Regions from separate parts of the Arthrobacter ginkgonis genome, predicted to be linked through region 4. Evidence: riboswitches for the same ligand, from Rfam matches in the RefSeq annotation. Region 4 holds a riboswitch; each other region holds the start of a gene.
What was found. A riboswitch is a leader RNA that binds a small molecule or an ion and turns the genes downstream of it on or off. The one in region 4 is predicted to bind S-adenosylmethionine.
Positions count from the first base shown of each region.

Region 1 (4,169 bases), on a different contig from region 4:
TTGGTGGGGCAGGTGACGAAGACGGCCTCGGCGTTCGTGGCGGCGAACTTCATGCCGCGCGGGGAGGCGCCGGCCTGGAAGATCACCGGGGTGCGCTGCGGGCTCGGCTCCGTGATGGCGATGCCCGGGACCTTGAAGTACTTGCCCTCGTGGTTGATCTCGTGGACCTTGGACTGGTCGGTGAAGACGCCGGACTCCACGTCCCGGACCACGGCGTCGTCCTCCCACGAGCCCTCGAGGAGCTTGTAGACGACCTCCAGGTACTCGTCGGCATGGTTGTAGCGCTCGTCGTGCTCCATCTGGTCTTCCTGGCCCATGTTGCGCGCGGCGGAGGGCAGGTAGCCGGTGACGACGTTCCAGCCGACGCGGCCGTTGGTCAGGTGGTCCAGCGTGGCCAGCCGGCGGGAGAACGGGTAGGGGTGCTCGTAGGCGGTGCCGGCGGTGACGCCGAAGCCAAGGTGCTCGGTGACGGCCGCCATGGCGGAGACCAGCATGAACGGGTCGTTGACCGGGACCTGGGCGGCGGTGCGGAGCGGAACCTCGTTGGTGCCGCCGAAGACGTCGTAGGTGCCCAGCACGTCGGCGATGAAGAGACCATCGAAGAGGCCCTTTTCCAGCACCTTGGCCAGGTGCGTCCAGTAGCCGATGGTGTTGTAGTCCGCGGACTTGTCCTGCGGATGGCGCCAGAGGCCCGGGGACTGGTGGCCCACGCAGTTCATGTCGAAGGCGTTGAAGCGGACGTGGCGGCGCTGCGGGACCTCGGGGCTGTTCCCTGTCACGGTGGTTCCTTCCGAAAGTGGCGGGCAATCCGTGGAGCCTGCACCGTCACGCACCTGCGGCCCGTCGGGCGCACGCGGGTGCGCGTGTCCGGTGTTTCCGGGGCTCAGGTGAATCGGGGATTCTCCATCGGTTCTGGCATTAGCACCGTCCCCGAAGGGTGGTTGCTGCGACGTCGACAAGCCAGGTCTCTCGGCCGCTCTGGATGGGTGCCGCCGGAAAACCGGACCGGCAACTCCATCCATGGAACCGCACTTCCTTCGACGCCTCAACCCGCGGGCGACTCATGGCGAAACAATTGGCCCGGTACGGGCGTGTCGCCTTCCGTTTATTCAAGGAGCCATCCCGCAAAGCGCGGGGCAGCAGGGTCCCTGCAAGAGAGCGGCCAGGGGTCCCCGCGCGCTAGGCCTGGGCGGCGTCCCCGACGGCGTCGAACTTGCGCGGGGCGGCCCCGTTGACCTCGTAGTCCCCGACGATCCGGGCCTTGTACATGGCCGGGTTGTGGGTGGCGACCGTGCGGGCGTTGCGCCAGTGCCGGTCCAGGTTGCACCCGCGGGCGGTCGAGGAGGCCCCGAGTCCGTCGAAGAGTTTGGTCGCCGCGGCCAGGACGATCGGCTGCACCGCCGCCTGCGCGCGGTTCGCGGCCAGTTCGCAGACCGCGTACTGCTCGGCGGGGGTCAGTCCGGGGGCGGCGATCACCGACTCGAGTTCCGCCACCGCGGCCAGGACCACGGCGTCCACGGTGAACGCCGACGCGGAGATCTCCCCCACCAGCTGCAGCACCTGCGGATCGTGGCGCGGGGACGCCCCGGTGCCGGTGCTGAAGGCGCGGGTGCGCTGCTGGACCGCGTTGCGGGCGTCGGCGAGCACCGCGCGGGAAATCCCGGCCTGCACGGCCAGCAGCACCAGCTGGAACACCGCCGATTCCGGGTGCACCACCAGGTCGGAGGGGGTCAGCAGGGTGTCCACCGGCACGTCGCGGAAGGTGGTGGAGCCGGTGCCGGTCAGCTGCTGCCCGAAGCCGTCCCAGTCGTCGAAGATCCGCACCCCCGAGTGCTGGGTGGGCACGACGGCGATGTGCCGGCCGGCCACGCCGGGCAGTTCCGCGGCCACGGCCACCCAGTCCGCGAAGATCGTCCCCGTGCAGTAGTACTTCTCCCCCGAGACCAGCCAGCCGCCGTCGCGCTCGCGCAGCACCGTGTTCAGCCGGCCCAGCGCGTTGCCGCCGCGTTCCGTGTAGGCGTTGCCGACCAGCTGCCCGGAGACGAAGCGGTCGAACCAGCGGCGGCGCTCCGCGCCGTCCTCCAGCAGCAGGATGGACTCGACGAAGCCGACGTGGGAGCGCAGCAGGTGGGCCACCTGCGAATCCGCCTCGGCCAGCTCGATCAGCAGCCGGAAGGTGTCGCTGAGCGAGGCCCCGTAGCCGCCGTCCGTGGCGGGCACGCGCACGGCGCCGAAGCGGACCTGGTTCAGCCAGGCGACCGGCTCGTACGGCAGGACGCGGCCGGCGTCGCGCTCGCGCGCGCCCTCGGCGATGCGCGCAAAAACGGGACGGAAGACCTCGGCGAGCTCGTCGTAGCCGCCGTCCGCGGGCACGCCGGGGGTGATCTTGATCAGGTGGCGGGGCGGAAGCGGGGCGCGGTGGGCGTCCAGGTCCACGGCGTCGAGGTCGGCGGCACCCAGGTCTCCCCCGTCCACGTGCACCGCGTCGAAGCTGGTGGCGTCGAAGCCCGTGGCATCGAAACTTCCCGCGTCGAAGGCGTCCTTGGCAAACCGGGTGGCGTCGTCATGGACCGCGTTGGGCTGGATCGCCTGGGTGGGGGCAGCAGGGGCCGGGGTTGCCTTGGCGCGGGCTCCATTGACTTGGATCCCATTGACACGGGCAGAGGCGGACGACAGGGACACGAGAATCACACTCCATCGGTTCTGGCGTGAGCACCTTCCGCCCGGATGCCGGGAAGGGGTTGCTGCGGCGTCATGGAGCCAGATCTCTCGGCCGCTCTGGATGGTTATGCACCATTGTTGTCACACGGATCCACGTCACGCCAAGTCCCCCCGCGTCACACCGCGTCACGTGCGGATCGAATTTTCTTTTATGCGGAGCCTTCTTTGGGGCTTCCGGCGCGGGAATCGGTGCCGGAAGTCCCGATTGTGGCCAAGAAATTTCACTCGTTTGCCTTCTCGGCCCCGGGAACCGCTCACCCCCGCGGGCCGTCCCGCGGCGTTTCACCAAAGCCAACCGCCCCCCCTCCTGCGTTTCGCCAAGGGTTGTTGCTGGGTTTGGGGCCAAAACCCAGCAACAACCCTTGGCGAAACGGAAAGCGGGAGCAGGAACCCTTGGCGAAACGCCGGCGCAATTGTTGCGTTTTCGGGCGCCCCGGTTTGCCCGCGGCACGCCCCATGTCTTTTAGTTGATGTGAAACCATCCCGAGCGGCCGAGAGATCTGGCTCCATGACGCCGCAGCAACCACGCAGGCCATGCCCGCGCAGGTGCTTCAGCCAGGACCGATGGAGCTGAGCATGACATTCGTTGACACTCCCGCCCGCACCGAGGCCGCCGAGAAGGCCTGGACAGAGGCCGAACGCATCGCGTTCTGGGAGGACGCCGCCCGCCGCCTGGAATGGGCCGAGCCCTGGCACACCGCGCACACCTCCACGGCGGTCGACCCCGCCGCCCGGCGCGGACCCGAGATCCGCTGGTTCGACGGCGGCAAGCTCAACGCGGCCGTGAACTGCGCCGACCGCCACGTGGCCGCCGGCCGCGGGGACAAGGTGGCCCTGCACTTCGAGGGCGAGCCGGGCGACCGCCGCACCGTCACCTACCGCGAGCTCCAGGAGCTGGTCTCCCAGGCGGCCAACGCGCTGCTGGAGCTGGGCATCACCAAGGGCGACCGCGTTGTCATCTACCTGCCCGTGCTGGTGGAAACCATCGTGATCACGCTGGCCTGCGCCCGCATCGGCGCCGTCCACTCGCTGGTGTTCGGCGGCTTCTCCGCCGAGGCGCTGCGCTTCCGCGTCGAGGACACCGGCGCCAAGCTGCTGGTCACCACCGACGGTCAGTTCCGCCGCGGCCAGGCCGTTCCGGTCAAGGAGCATGCCGACCAGGCCGTCTCCGGCGACAACGCGATCGAACACGTGCTGGTCCTCAACCGCACCGGGCACACCGACATCAACTGGGTCGAGGGCCGCGACGTGTGGTGGCACGACGTCGTCGACACCCAGCCGCGCACCCACGAGTCCGAGGCGTTCGACGCCGAGACCCCGCTGTTCATCATGTACACCTCCGGCACCACCGGCCAGCCCAAGGGCCTGGTCCACACCACCGGCGGCTACCTCACCCAGGCGTCGTGGAGCCACGAGTTCCTCTTCTCCAACCCGGACCCCGCCCAGCG
Region 1 covers NZ_BAABEO010000006.1:148,001-152,169, reverse strand. The annotation lists gene ABD912_RS02205 (LLM class flavin-dependent oxidoreductase) at 1-779, opposite strand, end outside; SAM riboswitch class I at 901-989, opposite strand; gene ABD912_RS02200 (acyl-CoA dehydrogenase family protein) at 1,180-2,682, opposite strand; SAM riboswitch class I at 2,692-2,789, opposite strand; SAM riboswitch class I at 3,197-3,292, shown strand; gene acs (acetate--CoA ligase) at 3,298-4,169, shown strand, end outside.
Region 1: another riboswitch for S-adenosylmethionine. It lies ahead of ABD912_RS02200 (acyl-CoA dehydrogenase family protein); the one in region 4 lies ahead of sfnG (dimethylsulfone monooxygenase SfnG).

Region 2 (4,169 bases), on a different contig from region 4:
GCGAGTTCCCCCTGGGCGTTGAACGTCACCAGGGTGTTGTAGACCGGCGCGTTGTAGAACTCGTTGGTTGCGTTCGAGGCCTGCTGCGGGTCGAGCGTTTCCGCCATCAGGCGTGTACCGATCACCACGGCCTCGTCGCGGGACGGGGCCCCATTCGTCGAAGCAGGGGCGGAGAGACCACAAGATGTCACAAGAAGGCCCGTGCCGACGCAAGCCGCCAGCAGGGATGTCATCCGGAAAGTGGTGCGAGCCATGGGAAACCTTTCAATGTGCCTGCCCTAGGGGCGGGCGAAGCTGATCAGGGAGTGCCGCTCGGTTCGGTGAGTTCGGCCCGGCATCCGATCTCGCAGGAACCAGTCGACCTCAACTGGTATACAGATTTCCATAGAACGTGGTTCATGTCACCTTAATTGGCAAGATTTCTTGGCCAATTTCCACTTTTGGTATGCCCGATGGTGATTTGTCGGTTTTCGGCCTCCAAGGAATGAGGCACCTCGACGGCGCCGGCCGGACGCATTTCCAAGCCCCCGCCGCCCGGGCGCCGGGCACGTCGCCTCCCGGGAGGAAACCACCACATGCGCCCAGCACCATCCCGTTCCACACCCCAGGCATTGACACCCGCACCACGGGTCACAGGATGTGGTGGTCCGTCCCGGCGGGCCCGGGCCGCGGCGGGCCAGACGCTCTGAGCTGGGATGCCCCCCCTCCTGCACTCTGCGCCCACAGCGGGGCATACATCCGTAGGGTTGGGGGCAGCGGAAGGCCGCACCTACGCTTGGTTCAGGGCCCCGAAGTCCTCCGCGGACCTGATCAAGGGCCGTGACGCGATCGCCGAGTGGGCCAAAATGTCCTACGGCTGGATGGGGCGCAGCCCGGACTGCAAGGCGTCCTTCCTGGCCAGTATGTGCCCGGGTCCAACGGCATCGATTCCCTGCAGCGCGTGAAGACCCTCAAGGCCCTGTGGGACGCCACCAACACCGGGTTCGGCTCCCGCCACAAGCACGACGAGCGCTACTACCGGGGCAGCTACGGGGGCGTTCGCCGACCAGTTCATGGGCGAGTGCGACGAGGACTACTGGACCGTCCCGGGCCTGGTCGCAATAAGGACGTGAACATGATCGGCCGATTCAACCTGTAGCAGTTCAATCTCTAGCGGGCACCGCACGACGCCGGCCCCGCCTTGGTGGCGCGGGCCGGCGTCGTGCATGGCTTGGTGAGGATGGCGGAAAGGACGGCCCGGAGGGCGGATACTGCGCGCGCACCGCGGCGCACCTGCCCGAGCGGCGGGTGCTGGTGGACGGGCTGATGCTGCCGCTGGGAATCAGGAGCGAGCACCCCTCCTTCGGCGCTGATCGAGGCCGTCACCGTCAACGGGATCCGGCCCTTCACGGTTTCCTCCGGGCCGCACTGGGTGGACCGAACCAAACGGCTGGCCGCGGCCGGGGCGGACCCGTTCGTCGGCATCTCGCTGCACCTGGCGGGCCGGAGCACCATCGAACAGGGCGCCAACTCGGCGGCGCTGGGACCCAAGGACTTCACGGTCCACGACTCGACGCTGCCCTATGCCCGGCGGTTCAACGGGGAGTCGGCGGCGCCGGTGGACCTGGTGACCGCCTCTTTCGCGGACGCCATGGGGTTCGTCGCCGAACGGTGGGGGCCGCGACGTGCGGCACTTCTCCCGCGTCTTCCGGCAGGCCTGCGGCCGCTCCCCCAACGCCTATCGGCGGGATCTCGCGGCGCGGGCCGGGAACCGGGGCGGCTAGACCAGCGCGTCGCGGCTCTGCAGCCGGCGGAACGCGGAGCCGTGGAAGACCAGCGGGGCGTGGGCGTCGTCGTGCGTGGCGTGGCCGTGCACGCGCAGTAGCACCACGTGGTGGTCCCCGGCCGGGATCTCCTGCTCCACGGAGCAGTCCAGCCACAGGGCGGCGTCGTGCAGGAACAGCGCGCCCTCGTCGGTGGAGTCCAGGGCCAGCCCGGCGAAGCGGTCGCCGGTGCGGGCGGAGATCTGGCGGCAGACGTCCTCGTGGGCCTCGCCGAGGATGGACACGCCGATGCGCGCGTTGCGGCGCACCACCGGCCAGGTGCGGGAGGAGTTCTGAACGGCGAACATCACCAGCGGCGGCTCCAGGGACACGCCCACGGTGAAGGAGGAGGCGACGATGCCCTGGGGCTCGCCGTCGACGATCGCGCACAGCGCCGCGACGCCGGAGGGGAAGCGGGAGAAGGCGGTGCGCAGGGAGTTCGCGGAGAGGTCATCGGTGAGGGCCATGGCTTGATCCTTCGACGTCGGGCGCGCGGGTGGTATGGCGCCCCCCCCACGCGGTACTTGCCGGCCGGTTTTCCGGGCGGCCGAATCATCACCTGGAACACCCCACTACCGAAAGAGGGTTGTCGGCCAACAAGCCAGGGCTTCGCGTTGACGCTCTTGATTCGTCACCAACGCTACGGCGCTGGCGGGCGCCCGGTCAAAGGAACCCGGGCTTCTGTTGCGTACTGCGTCGAAACGGGCTGTCAGAACGCAATTTGAGGAAACGCAAAAGGGCCCCGCCGAAGCGGGACCCTTTCGCCACGCGGCACCCTAGGGCACCGGTGGAATGCTGTTGCCAGACTTACTTCGCGGCGACGACCTGCAGGTCGATGGTCGCGGAGACGTCCTCGTGCAGGCGGACGGTGGCCTGGTGGGCACCGGTCGACTTGATGTGCTCGGTGATTTCCACCTTGCGCTTGTCGATCTTGCCCAGGCCAGCGGCCTCGACAGCCTTGGCGACGTCGTCGGCCTTGACGGTGCCGAACAGGCGGCCCGTGGCGCCAGCCTTGACGGTCAGCTTGACCGGCTTGGCGGACAGGGACGCAGCGAGCTGCTTGGCCTCTTCCAGGGAAGCGACGGCGCGGGCAGCACGGGCGGCCTTGATGGACTCGACCTGCTTCTCGCCACCCTTGCTCCAGGTGATGGCGAAGTTGCGGGGCAGCAGGTAGTTACGTGCGTAACCGTCCTTCACCTCGACGACGTCGCCAGCGGCACCCAGGCCGGTGACTTCATGGGTCAGAATGAGCTTTGCCATGTTGGTTTCCCTTCCTTAGCCGCGGCCAGCGCCGGAGTAAGGCAGCAGGGCAACTTCGCGCGCGTTCTTGATGGCCTGAGCGATCTTGCGCTGCTCCTGGACGGAGACGCCGGTCACGCGACGGGCACGGATCTTTCCGCGGTCGGAGATGAACTTGCGCAGCAGCGCGACGTCCTTGTAGTCGATGACCTTGACGTCAGCGGCCTTCAGGGGGTTGGACTTTGGTTTGGGCTTACGGAGTTCAGCCTTAGCCATCGTGGAGCTCCTTTACTAAGGGGAGCCCGCAGAAGTTCTCTGCGGGATGGTGGATAAGTTGTTTAGAAAGGCGGTTCGTCGGAGCCCGGGTTGCTGCCCCAGCCTCCGCCGTTGTTGCCGGAAGCCGGGGAACCCCACGGGTCCTCGGCCGGGGCGCCCCAGTTGCCACCGGAGTTGGCGCCGGCGTTGCCGCCGCCACCGAAACCACCGGCGTTGGCGCCTGCGTTGCCGCCACCGAAACCGCCGGCGTTGCCGCCGCCGAAGCCACCGTTGCCACCACCGCCGGAGCGCTGGGTGCGGGTGACCTTGGCGGAGGCGTACCGCAGCGACGGGCCGATTTCATCGACCTCGAGCTCGATTACGGTGCGCTTCTCGCCTTCCTTGGTCTCGTAGGAACGCGACTTCAGCCGGCCCTGGGCGATGACTCGCATGCCCTTGGTCAGCGTCTCGGCGACATTTTCGGCAGCCTCGCGCCAGACCGACGCGCGAAGGAACAGCGTTTCGCCGTCCTTCCAGTCGTTGCTCTGACGGTCAAAGGTCCGCGGGGTCGAGGCAATGGTGAAGTTCGCCACTGCGGACCCGGACGGGGTGAAACGAAGTTCCGGGTCACCGGTGAGATTACCGATAACCGTGATGACGGTCTCGCCTGCCATCGTGCCTCCTGTCGTCTTGTTCTACGAGGGAAACCGCAGAATTACTCTGCGGAAACCTTCTGGTCCTCCGGGCGGATGATCTTGGTGCGCAGGATGGTCTCGTTCAGAGACAGCTGGCGGTCAAGCTCCGCGGAGGTGGCCGGGGTTGCGGTGAAGTTAACCACCACGTAGATGGCCTCGTTCTTCTTCTTGATGTCGT
Region 2 covers NZ_BAABEO010000024.1:71,090-75,258, reverse strand. The annotation lists gene ABD912_RS18130 (ABC transporter substrate-binding protein) at 1-128, opposite strand, end outside; gene ABD912_RS23595 (4-hydroxyphenylacetate 3-hydroxylase N-terminal domain-containing protein) at 696-944, shown strand; gene ABD912_RS18125 (4-hydroxyphenylacetate 3-hydroxylase C-terminal domain-containing protein) at 905-1,138, shown strand; gene ABD912_RS23590 (helix-turn-helix transcriptional regulator) at 1,665-1,763, shown strand; gene ABD912_RS18120 (flavin reductase family protein) at 1,760-2,269, opposite strand; SAM riboswitch class IV at 2,318-2,431, opposite strand; gene rplI (50S ribosomal protein L9) at 2,610-3,062, opposite strand; gene rpsR (30S ribosomal protein S18) at 3,078-3,317, opposite strand; gene ABD912_RS18105 (single-stranded DNA-binding protein) at 3,380-3,970, opposite strand; gene rpsF (30S ribosomal protein S6) at 4,012-4,169, opposite strand, start outside.
Region 2: another riboswitch for S-adenosylmethionine. It lies ahead of ABD912_RS18120 (flavin reductase family protein); the one in region 4 lies ahead of sfnG (dimethylsulfone monooxygenase SfnG).

Region 3 (4,169 bases), on a different contig from region 4:
GACGTCGAGGCCCGCCTTGTCATACCAGTAGCGGACCCGCTCGATCGCCCCGGAATCCTCCAGCAGTGCGGCGTAATCGACGCCGTGGTTCCACACCACCGGGCCCCCGGCCATGTCCTCGATCTCCTTGTGGACGAACTGCGGGTTCGCCCAGGCGAAGCTGTCGGCGATGCGCTGCGCCTGATCCTCGAAGTCGTTCGCGCCGGGCGCCTCCGCACCGGAGGGCCACGCGGTGGCCTGCTCCAGCGCGCTGGCCAGCATCAGCCGGGCCGTGCCGGCGTCGTCCCCGCGGGCCTTCTCCACCAAGGCGGCGAGGGCGACGTCCTGCTGGTAGTCGGGGCCGTAGCTCGCCCCGGCGGGAATGTCGGGGAGGTTGTTGATGGCCAGCGGGGCCGCGGGGTCCACCAGCGTCTTCAGGGCCCACACCGCGTCGGCCTTGCTCAGCCAGGAACCGAGCACCCCCGCTCCGCCGCCGGCGAAGGCCAGCGCCCCGTCGAAAACGTCGGGGCGATGCTCGACGGACATGCGGGCCACGAAGCCACCCCGCGAGGCCCCGACGGCAATCGTCCTGGCGGGCTCCTCCGTTCCGGCCTCCATGAGTTCGCCGCGGGTGGCCACGAGGTCGTCCACGTACTTCTTGATCTCGTAGGCCGTCTGGTTCTGGGTGCGCTGAATGCCGCCGATGCCGTAGCCGTGGGAGAGGAACCACTCCCGCTTTTCCCCGGTCCACCGGTTGAAGTCCAGGTCCAGCACCAGGGTGCCGTTCCAGTCCTCCGGGGTCACCGCCTCATACACCACCTCGCCGGGCTCGTCCTGATGGAAAACCCCCTTGACCTGATGGGCTTCATCCTCGGCGGCCACGGCGGGTGCTGGCACCAGGGCCAGCGGCGTTGCCGCGAGGGCGACGGCGGCGGCGAGCGCGCGCAAGCGTGTAGGGCGTGGACGGTTCTTCATTGAATGCCTCCAACTCGTTTCCGGGCGGGGAGGAATGCGCCGCGGAAGGATTCCCAGCACAAAAGGACCTCACCGCGAAAAGATCGTCAGTGCGGAAGGAATGGCTTCGGCGCGGAAAGATTCGCGGCGGGCGGCAAGGGCGCCGACTTGGAGCCGCCCCTTGCCGGCCCGCCGTGAACCGCGCACCCCGCACGTTGAGTATCTTCAAATTTGAGACGATCGTCAATGCTTTTTAATACATGCCCGTCCCGGGATGGCCACGAAAAAGCCGGCGGTCCCGGCCTGTGGAGGGGCAGGAACCGCCGGCTATCGAGGGCTGCCTACTGTCTTGGCATGAGCGCGCGCGGGCGGACGTCCCGGCCCCGGGCGTCCCAGTCCAGTTCCAGGACCTGGCCGTTCTCCACGTGCGGGTGGCTGCCGCCGAGCACCGCATTCAGCGTCAGGCGGATGATCGTGCCGTGGGCGACCACCACGATCCGCCGTCCGGGGTACTCGGCCGCCAGGCGGTCAATGGCGCCCACTCCGCGCGCCGCCACGGAGGCCTCTGGTTCCCCCGTGGCCAGCAGGGCGTCGATCTGGGGCCGGGGAAGCCCCTGCACAATGCGGCCCTCACCCGCGCCGTAGTTCCGCTCCACCAGATCGGGCAGCCGGAGGGACGGCTGAAGCCCGATCAGCGCTCCGATGATGTCCGCGCTCTCGGCGGCGCGATGGAGCGTCGAGGAGACCAGCAGGTCCCACCGTCCGCGTCCCAGCGCCAGGCCGGCTTCCCGCGCCTGTCCCCGGCCGGCGTCGTTCAGCGGGATGTCCCTGCTGCCCTGCAACCGCCCTTGGGCGTTCCAGTCCGTTTCCCCGTGCCTGACAAAAGCGATCCGTGCCTGCATGCGCCCAAGTCTAGGCGGCGAGGGACCCGCGCCGAGCGGAGCGAGGTGTGGGAGCCACCTGGACGCTATGAGCCGAGGGCCCCGATCCGAGCGCCAGCGAGGATTGGGAGGCTCATGGACGCTAGGCGGCGAGGGACCCGCGCCGAGCGGAGCGAGGTGTGGGAGCAGTCTGAACGATAACGGGGGACCGCCGCCGGATCTTCGGTCAGATCGCGGCCACGCGCAACGGTGGTCAACATTCTTTGATCGGGGGGCCGGTTTTTGGGAGGATGGTTCGGTCCATCCCGAGTGGCTGAGAGATCTGGCTCCCTGACGCCGCAGCAACCTTCCGGACGCCGCCGGAAAGGTGCTACCGCCAGAAACGATGGGGAAGGCGCGAGCTTTTCTTCGGCCGTGGTGGCGCCGGATCCCCCGGTGCCGTGGGCCGCCGTTGTCCGCCGCAACGGCACCGGAATCAACATCGACCTACCTCCCCGCCACCAACCTTGAAGGAGCCCCCGCCTCATGGCAGAACACCAGTTCGGCTTCCGCACGCGCGCCCTCCACGCCGGGGGCACCCCCGACGCCGAACACGGCGCCCGCGCGGTCCCGATCTACCAGACCTCGTCGTTCGTCTTCAAGGACACTGACGACGCCGCCAACCTGTTCGCCCTGCAGAAGTACGGCAACATCTACTCGCGCATCGGCAACCCCACCGTGGCGGCCTTCGAGGAGCGCATCGCCTCCCTGGAGGGCGGCATCGGCGCCGTCGCCACCGCTTCCGGCATGGCCGCGGAGTTCCTCGTGTTCGCCGCGCTGGCTGGGGCCGGGGACCACATCGTCGCCTCCTCCAAGCTGTACGGAGGAACCATCACGCAGCTGGACGTGACGCTGCGCCGCTTCGGCGTCGACACCACCTTCATCGACTCGACGGACCCGGCCGACTACAAGGCCGCGATCCGCGAGAACACGAAGGCCGTGTACACCGAGATCGTGGCCAACCCCTCCGGCGACGTCGCCGATCTCCGGGGCCTGGCCGCCGTCGCGAACGAGGCCGGCGTTCCGCTGGTCGTGGACTCCACTCTGACCCCGCCATACCTGATCCGCCCGATCGAGCACGGGGCGGACATCGTCATCCACTCCGCCACCAAGTTCCTCGGCGGCCACGGCACCACCCTGGGCGGCGTCATCGTTGAATCCGGCACCTTCAACTGGGGCAACGGCAAGTTCCCGCAGATGACCGAGCCGGTGCCCAGCTACGGCAACGTCTCTTGGTGGGGCAACTTCGGCGAGTACGGCTTCCTGACCAAGCTGCGCTCGGAGCAGCTGCGCGACATCGGCCCGTCGCTGCCGGCGCAGTCCGCGTTCCAGCTGCTGATCGGCGTCGAGACCCTGCCCCAGCGCATGGACGCCCACCTGGACAACGCCCAGAAGGTCGCCGAATGGCTGGACCAGGACGAGCGCGTCACCTACGTGAACTTCGCCGGCCTGCCCACGCACCCGCACCACGAGCGCGCCAAGGAGCTGCTCCCGCTGGGCGTCGGCTCCGTGTTCAGCTTCGGCGTCAAGGGCGGCCGCGCCGCCGGCGCCAAGTTCATCGAGGCGCTGCAGCTGGCCAGCCACCTGGCCAACATCGGCGACGCCCGCACGCTGGTCCTGCACCCGGCGTCCACCACCCACCAGCAGCTCACGGCCGACCAACTGGTCGCCGGCGGCGTTCCGGAGGACCTGATCCGCCTCTCCGTGGGCCTGGAGGACCTCGAGGACATCCTGTGGGACCTGGACCAGGCGCTCACCGCCTCCCAGCAGGCCGGCGCCGAGCACGGCCCCAGCCGAGACCACGAGGACCACGTCTTCAGCACCACCGAATTCGCGGCGCCGACCTACGACGGCGAGGCCTGCACCATCCCCGCGGCCCGCGCCAAGGTGACGGAGCCGGGCACCCGGGTGGTCGAATCCGTTGAGGAATCCATTGCAGCCGAGGAAGGGGCCTCCAAGTGACCGCCACCGCAGAGCGCACCTGGGTGGGCCCGTCGGCCCCCGAACGCCTGGACATCCTGCGCAACACCACCTCGATCGCGATCGTGGGCGCCTCGGACAAGCCGTCCCGCGCGTCCTACTTCGTGGCGACCTACCTGCTCTCCTCCACCCGGTTCAAGGTCTACTTCGTGAACCCCGTGGTGGACACGATCCTGGGCCAGCCGGTCTACAAGTCCCTGGCGGACCTGCCGGAGGTGCCGGACTTGGTCGAGGTCTTCCGCAAGCACGACGACCTGCCCGGCGTCCTGGACGAGGCCATCGCGGTGGGCTCCAAGACCATCTGGCTGCAGCTGGGCTCCTGGCACGAGGGCGTCG
Region 3 covers NZ_BAABEO010000006.1:102,784-106,952, reverse strand. The annotation lists gene ABD912_RS02025 (prolyl oligopeptidase family serine peptidase) at 1-954, opposite strand, end outside; gene ABD912_RS02020 (histidine phosphatase family protein) at 1,275-1,835, opposite strand; SAM riboswitch class I at 2,112-2,206, shown strand; gene ABD912_RS02015 (O-acetylhomoserine aminocarboxypropyltransferase/cysteine synthase family protein) at 2,340-3,815, shown strand; gene ABD912_RS02010 (CoA-binding protein) at 3,812-4,169, shown strand, end outside.
Region 3: another riboswitch for S-adenosylmethionine. It lies ahead of ABD912_RS02015 (O-acetylhomoserine aminocarboxypropyltransferase/cysteine synthase family protein); the one in region 4 lies ahead of sfnG (dimethylsulfone monooxygenase SfnG).

Region 4 (4,169 bases):
ATGGTCTAGCTCCCCCGGTAGGTCGAATAGGCGAACGGGCTCAGCAGCAGCGGCACGTGGTAGTGCGCGGCGTCGTCGACGGTGAACGCGACGGCAACCTCCGGGAAGAACGCGTCCGTCCCGCGGGCCGCAAACCAGGCGCCGGTGTCGAAGACCAGCCGGTAGGCGCCGGGGGCCAGCACGGCCGGGCCGAGATCGGCGGCCCTGCCGTCGGCATCCGTGACGGCGGCGGCGAGGCGGTCGCCCGCGCGCGTCTGGAGCACGACGGCGACGCCTTCCGCAGGTGCGCCGGTTGCGTTGTCCAGCACGTGCGTGCTGACAAGGCTGGTGGTCATGGTCGGTCCTTCCATGGTGCGGGCCGGGCGGTCGGCCCGGCCGGACGTGCGGGTTGCCGCAACCGTCCTGGGGCCACGTTACGGAGCGCATGAAGGCGTGCCGTTTCGGCCGCGTAAAACTTTTGTTTCATGACCCTCGGCCTGCGCCTCGCCCCGCGCCCGCGAGGCTTCCCGGCCCCATGAGCCGCGCGGCACGGATTCCAGTTAACGCGTCAGTAACGCCTCCCATCTTCGGATGAAACAACCGGTTCGTAGCGTCGGCAGGGTAGTCCCGGATCCTCCGTCCCCGGGCTTCCATCCAACTCGCAAAGGACCAAGCATGAAGGTTTCGTCCCGTGTCACCACCCGCCGTTCCACGCTGCGCCTCTCGCTGGCCTCCGCCGGCACGGCGGCCGTTCTTGCCCTGACCGCCTGCGGTGGCGGCTCGCCCGCAACCACGTCAAGCCCCGCCGCCGGTTCCGCGGCCGCGGACCTCGGGACGCTGGACATGAACCTGTCCTGGATCAAGAACGCCGAGTTCGCCGGCGAGTACTTCGCCGACGCAAAGGGCTACTTCGCGGACGCTGGCTTCAGCAAGGTCAACCTGGTCGCCGGCGGTCCCGGCGGCACCTCCACCGAAACCGTGGTGCTCGCCGGAGGCGCCCTGGTGGGCACCTCCAGCCCGCTCGGGGTGGCTCCCGTGATCCAGGAGGACGACGCCCCGCTGAAGATCATCGGCACCAAGTACCAGAAGAATCCGTTCACGGTCACCTCGCTGGCCGACAATCCGATCAAGACCCCCCAGGACCTGGTGGGCAAGAAGATCGGCGTGCAGGCCGGCGTCAACGAGACCCTGTTCGAGGCCCTGCTGGAGGTCAACGGCATCGAGAAGTCCAGCCTGACGGTCATTCCGGTCCAGTACGACCCGCAGCCGCTGGTCAACGGCGAGGTGGACGGCTTCTTCGCCTACATCACCAACGAATCCCTCACCCTGGAGCTCGACGGCCATGACGTCGAAAACCTTCCGCTGGCGGACAACGGCCTGCCGTTCATGGCCGAATCGCTGGTCACCACCGAGGAGAACATCGAGACCCGGCGCGAGGCGCTGAAGGGTTTCCTGGTCGCGATGATCAAGGGCTGGAAGGACGCCGTGGCCGACCCCGAGGAGTCCGCCCGGCTGGCCGTCGAGGAGTACGGGTCCGACCTGGGCCTGGAAATGCAGAAGGAGGTCCGCCAGGCCGAGGAGCAGAACAAGCTCGTCTCCACCGCGGACACCGAGGCCAACGGCCTGATGACGATGTCGGACAAGCTCATGGCGGACAACGTGGAAATCCTCAAGCTGGCCGGCTACGACCTCACGGTCGAGGACCTCTTCGACACCTCCCTGCTGGAGGAGGTCTACGCGGAGCACCCGGACCTCAAGTAGTCCCGGAAGGTAGCAAAATCCCGGGGGCGCACTACGCGAGGCAACCACAGCAAGGGGGGACGACGGCGAGCCGTCGTCCCCCCTTGCGCGTGCCGGCCGGGGCGCGGAACGGAGCCAAGGCTAGGGCTACAGATGTCGATCGCTCAGGACAACACCTGTCGATAAACTCTGGCAACAGCTGTCGATTGTTCGATGAACTCCATATTTCGTAGCATTTGAAAAAAGATTCTTTGATGATTACGCCCTTTGTGCCCATACTGGAACGACCATCCCGAGCGGCTGAGAGATCTGGTTCTTTGACGCCGCAGCAACCTTCCGGACTCCGCCGGAAAGGTGCTACCGCCAGAAACGATGGAGAAAGCGCAAGCTTTTCTTCGGCCGTGGTGGCCCCGGATTCCCCCCGGTGCCGCGGCCCGCCGTTGTCCGGGATTCCCTGCACCCCGCCGCACTGCCCCACGCCGTCCGGCGCCGTCCCCCAAGGAATTCGAACATGAGCACCAACACCCCCGTGTCCGCCGCGGCCGACCTGCAGACGCCGCTGAAGTTCGCCTACTGGGTCCCCAACGTCTCCGGGGGCCTGGTGGTCTCCACCATCGAGCAGCGCACCAGCTGGGACTTCGACTACAACAAGAAGCTGGCCCGCATCGCGGAGGACGCCGGGTTCGAGTACGCGCTCTCCCAGACCCGCTACGCCGCGTCCTACGGCGCGGACAAGCAGCACGAGGCGACCGCGTTCACCCTGGGCCTGCTGGGGGCGACCGAGCGGCTGAAGGTCATCGCGGCGGTCCACCCGGGCATGTGGCACCCCGGGGTGCTCGCCAAGTGGCTGATCACCGCCGACCACATCTCCAACGGCCGCGCCGCCGTGAACATCGTCTCCGGCTGGCTGAAGGACGAATTCACCAACTTCGGCCTGCCCTGGCTGGAGCACGACGAACGCTACGTGCGCACCGAGGAGTTCATCACCGTCCTGCGCGGTCTGCTCACCGAAAAGGACTTCTCCTTCCACGGCAGCCACTACGACATCTCCGACTTCACCCTCTCCCCCGCCCCGCTGGACATCCCGGGCCGGGCGCACCCGGAGATCTTCTTCGGCGGAAACTCCACGGCCGCGCAGGCCGCGGCCGGACGCACGGCCGACTGGTACTTCTCCAACGGCCGCGACCTGGAGGGCTTCAAGGGCAACATCTCCGGCGTGCTGGCCGCCGCCTCCTCCGGGGCCCGCACCGCGCCCGCCAAGCCCCGCTTCGGGATCAACGGGTTCGTGATCGCCCGCGACACCGAGGCCGAGGCCACCGAAACCCTGCGCGAGATCATCGCCAAGGCCCACCGACCCGCCGTCGAGGGCTTCGCCGCCGCCGTGAAGGAGGCCGGCCAGTCCACGAAGGACGGCAAGGGCATGTGGGAGGACTCCACCTTCGAGGACCTCATCCAGTACAACGACGGGTTCCGCACCGGCCTGATCGGCACCCCCGAACAGATCGCCGAACGCATCATCGAGTTCAAGAAGATCGGCGTGAACCTGCTCCTGACCGCCTACCTCCACTTCCAGGAGGAGGTCGCCGCCTTCGGCCGCGACGTGCTGCCGATCGTTCGCGAACTGGAGGCGGACCTGGCCCGCAAGAACGGCACCGAGCTCAACACCGACCTGCTCCCGGCCACCAGCCTGGAAGGGTCCCCCGCCTAGCGCGCGGGGCAGACCCTTTCGTGTCGACTTCGTCGCCACGCAGGGACCCGGCTGCCCCGCGCTTTGCGGGGGAACGGCCCTTTCGTATCGACTTCGTCGCCACGCAGGGACCCGGCTGCCCCGCGCTTTGCGGGGGAACGGCCCTTTCGTATCGACTTCGTCGCCACGCAGGGACCCAACTGCCCCGCGCTTAGCGGCCCTGCCCGCAGTTCGCTTCCCCGCACCGCCCTGCCCTGTGCTGCCCATCTCTAGGGGCCGCCGGGCCGGGATCCCCCGTGCAGTCCACTTCCGGAAAGCATCCCCATGATCAGTCTCAAGCAACTCACGAAGGTCTACGGCCGCGGCCCCGACGCCGTCACGGTCCTGGACCACCTCGATGTCGACGTCGCCAGCGGCGAGATCCTCGCCGTCGTCGGGCCCTCCGGGGCCGGCAAGAGCACGCTCGCCCAGTGCATCAACCTCCTTGAGCGGCCCACCTCCGGGCAGGTGATCGTCAACGGCGAGGACCTCAGCGGCCTGCCCGAGCACAGGCTCCGCGTCGCCCGCCGCCGCATCGGCACCGTCTTCCAGTCCGCGAGCCTGCTCTCCCGCCGCACCGCGGCGGAGAACGTGGCGCTGCCGCTGGAATACCTCGGCGTCACCCCGGCGGAAACCAAGGCGCGCGTGGCCGAGCTGCTGGAGCGCGTCGGCCTGTCCCACCGCGCCAACCACTACCCGTTCGAACTCTCCGGCGGGCAGCGCC
Region 4 covers NZ_BAABEO010000023.1:158,413-162,581, reverse strand. The annotation lists gene pucL (factor-independent urate hydroxylase) at 1-2, opposite strand, end outside; gene uraH (hydroxyisourate hydrolase) at 6-335, opposite strand; gene ABD912_RS16940 (ABC transporter substrate-binding protein) at 655-1,740, shown strand; SAM riboswitch class I at 2,004-2,098, shown strand; gene sfnG (dimethylsulfone monooxygenase SfnG) at 2,231-3,427, shown strand; gene ABD912_RS16930 (methionine ABC transporter ATP-binding protein) at 3,731-4,169, shown strand, end outside.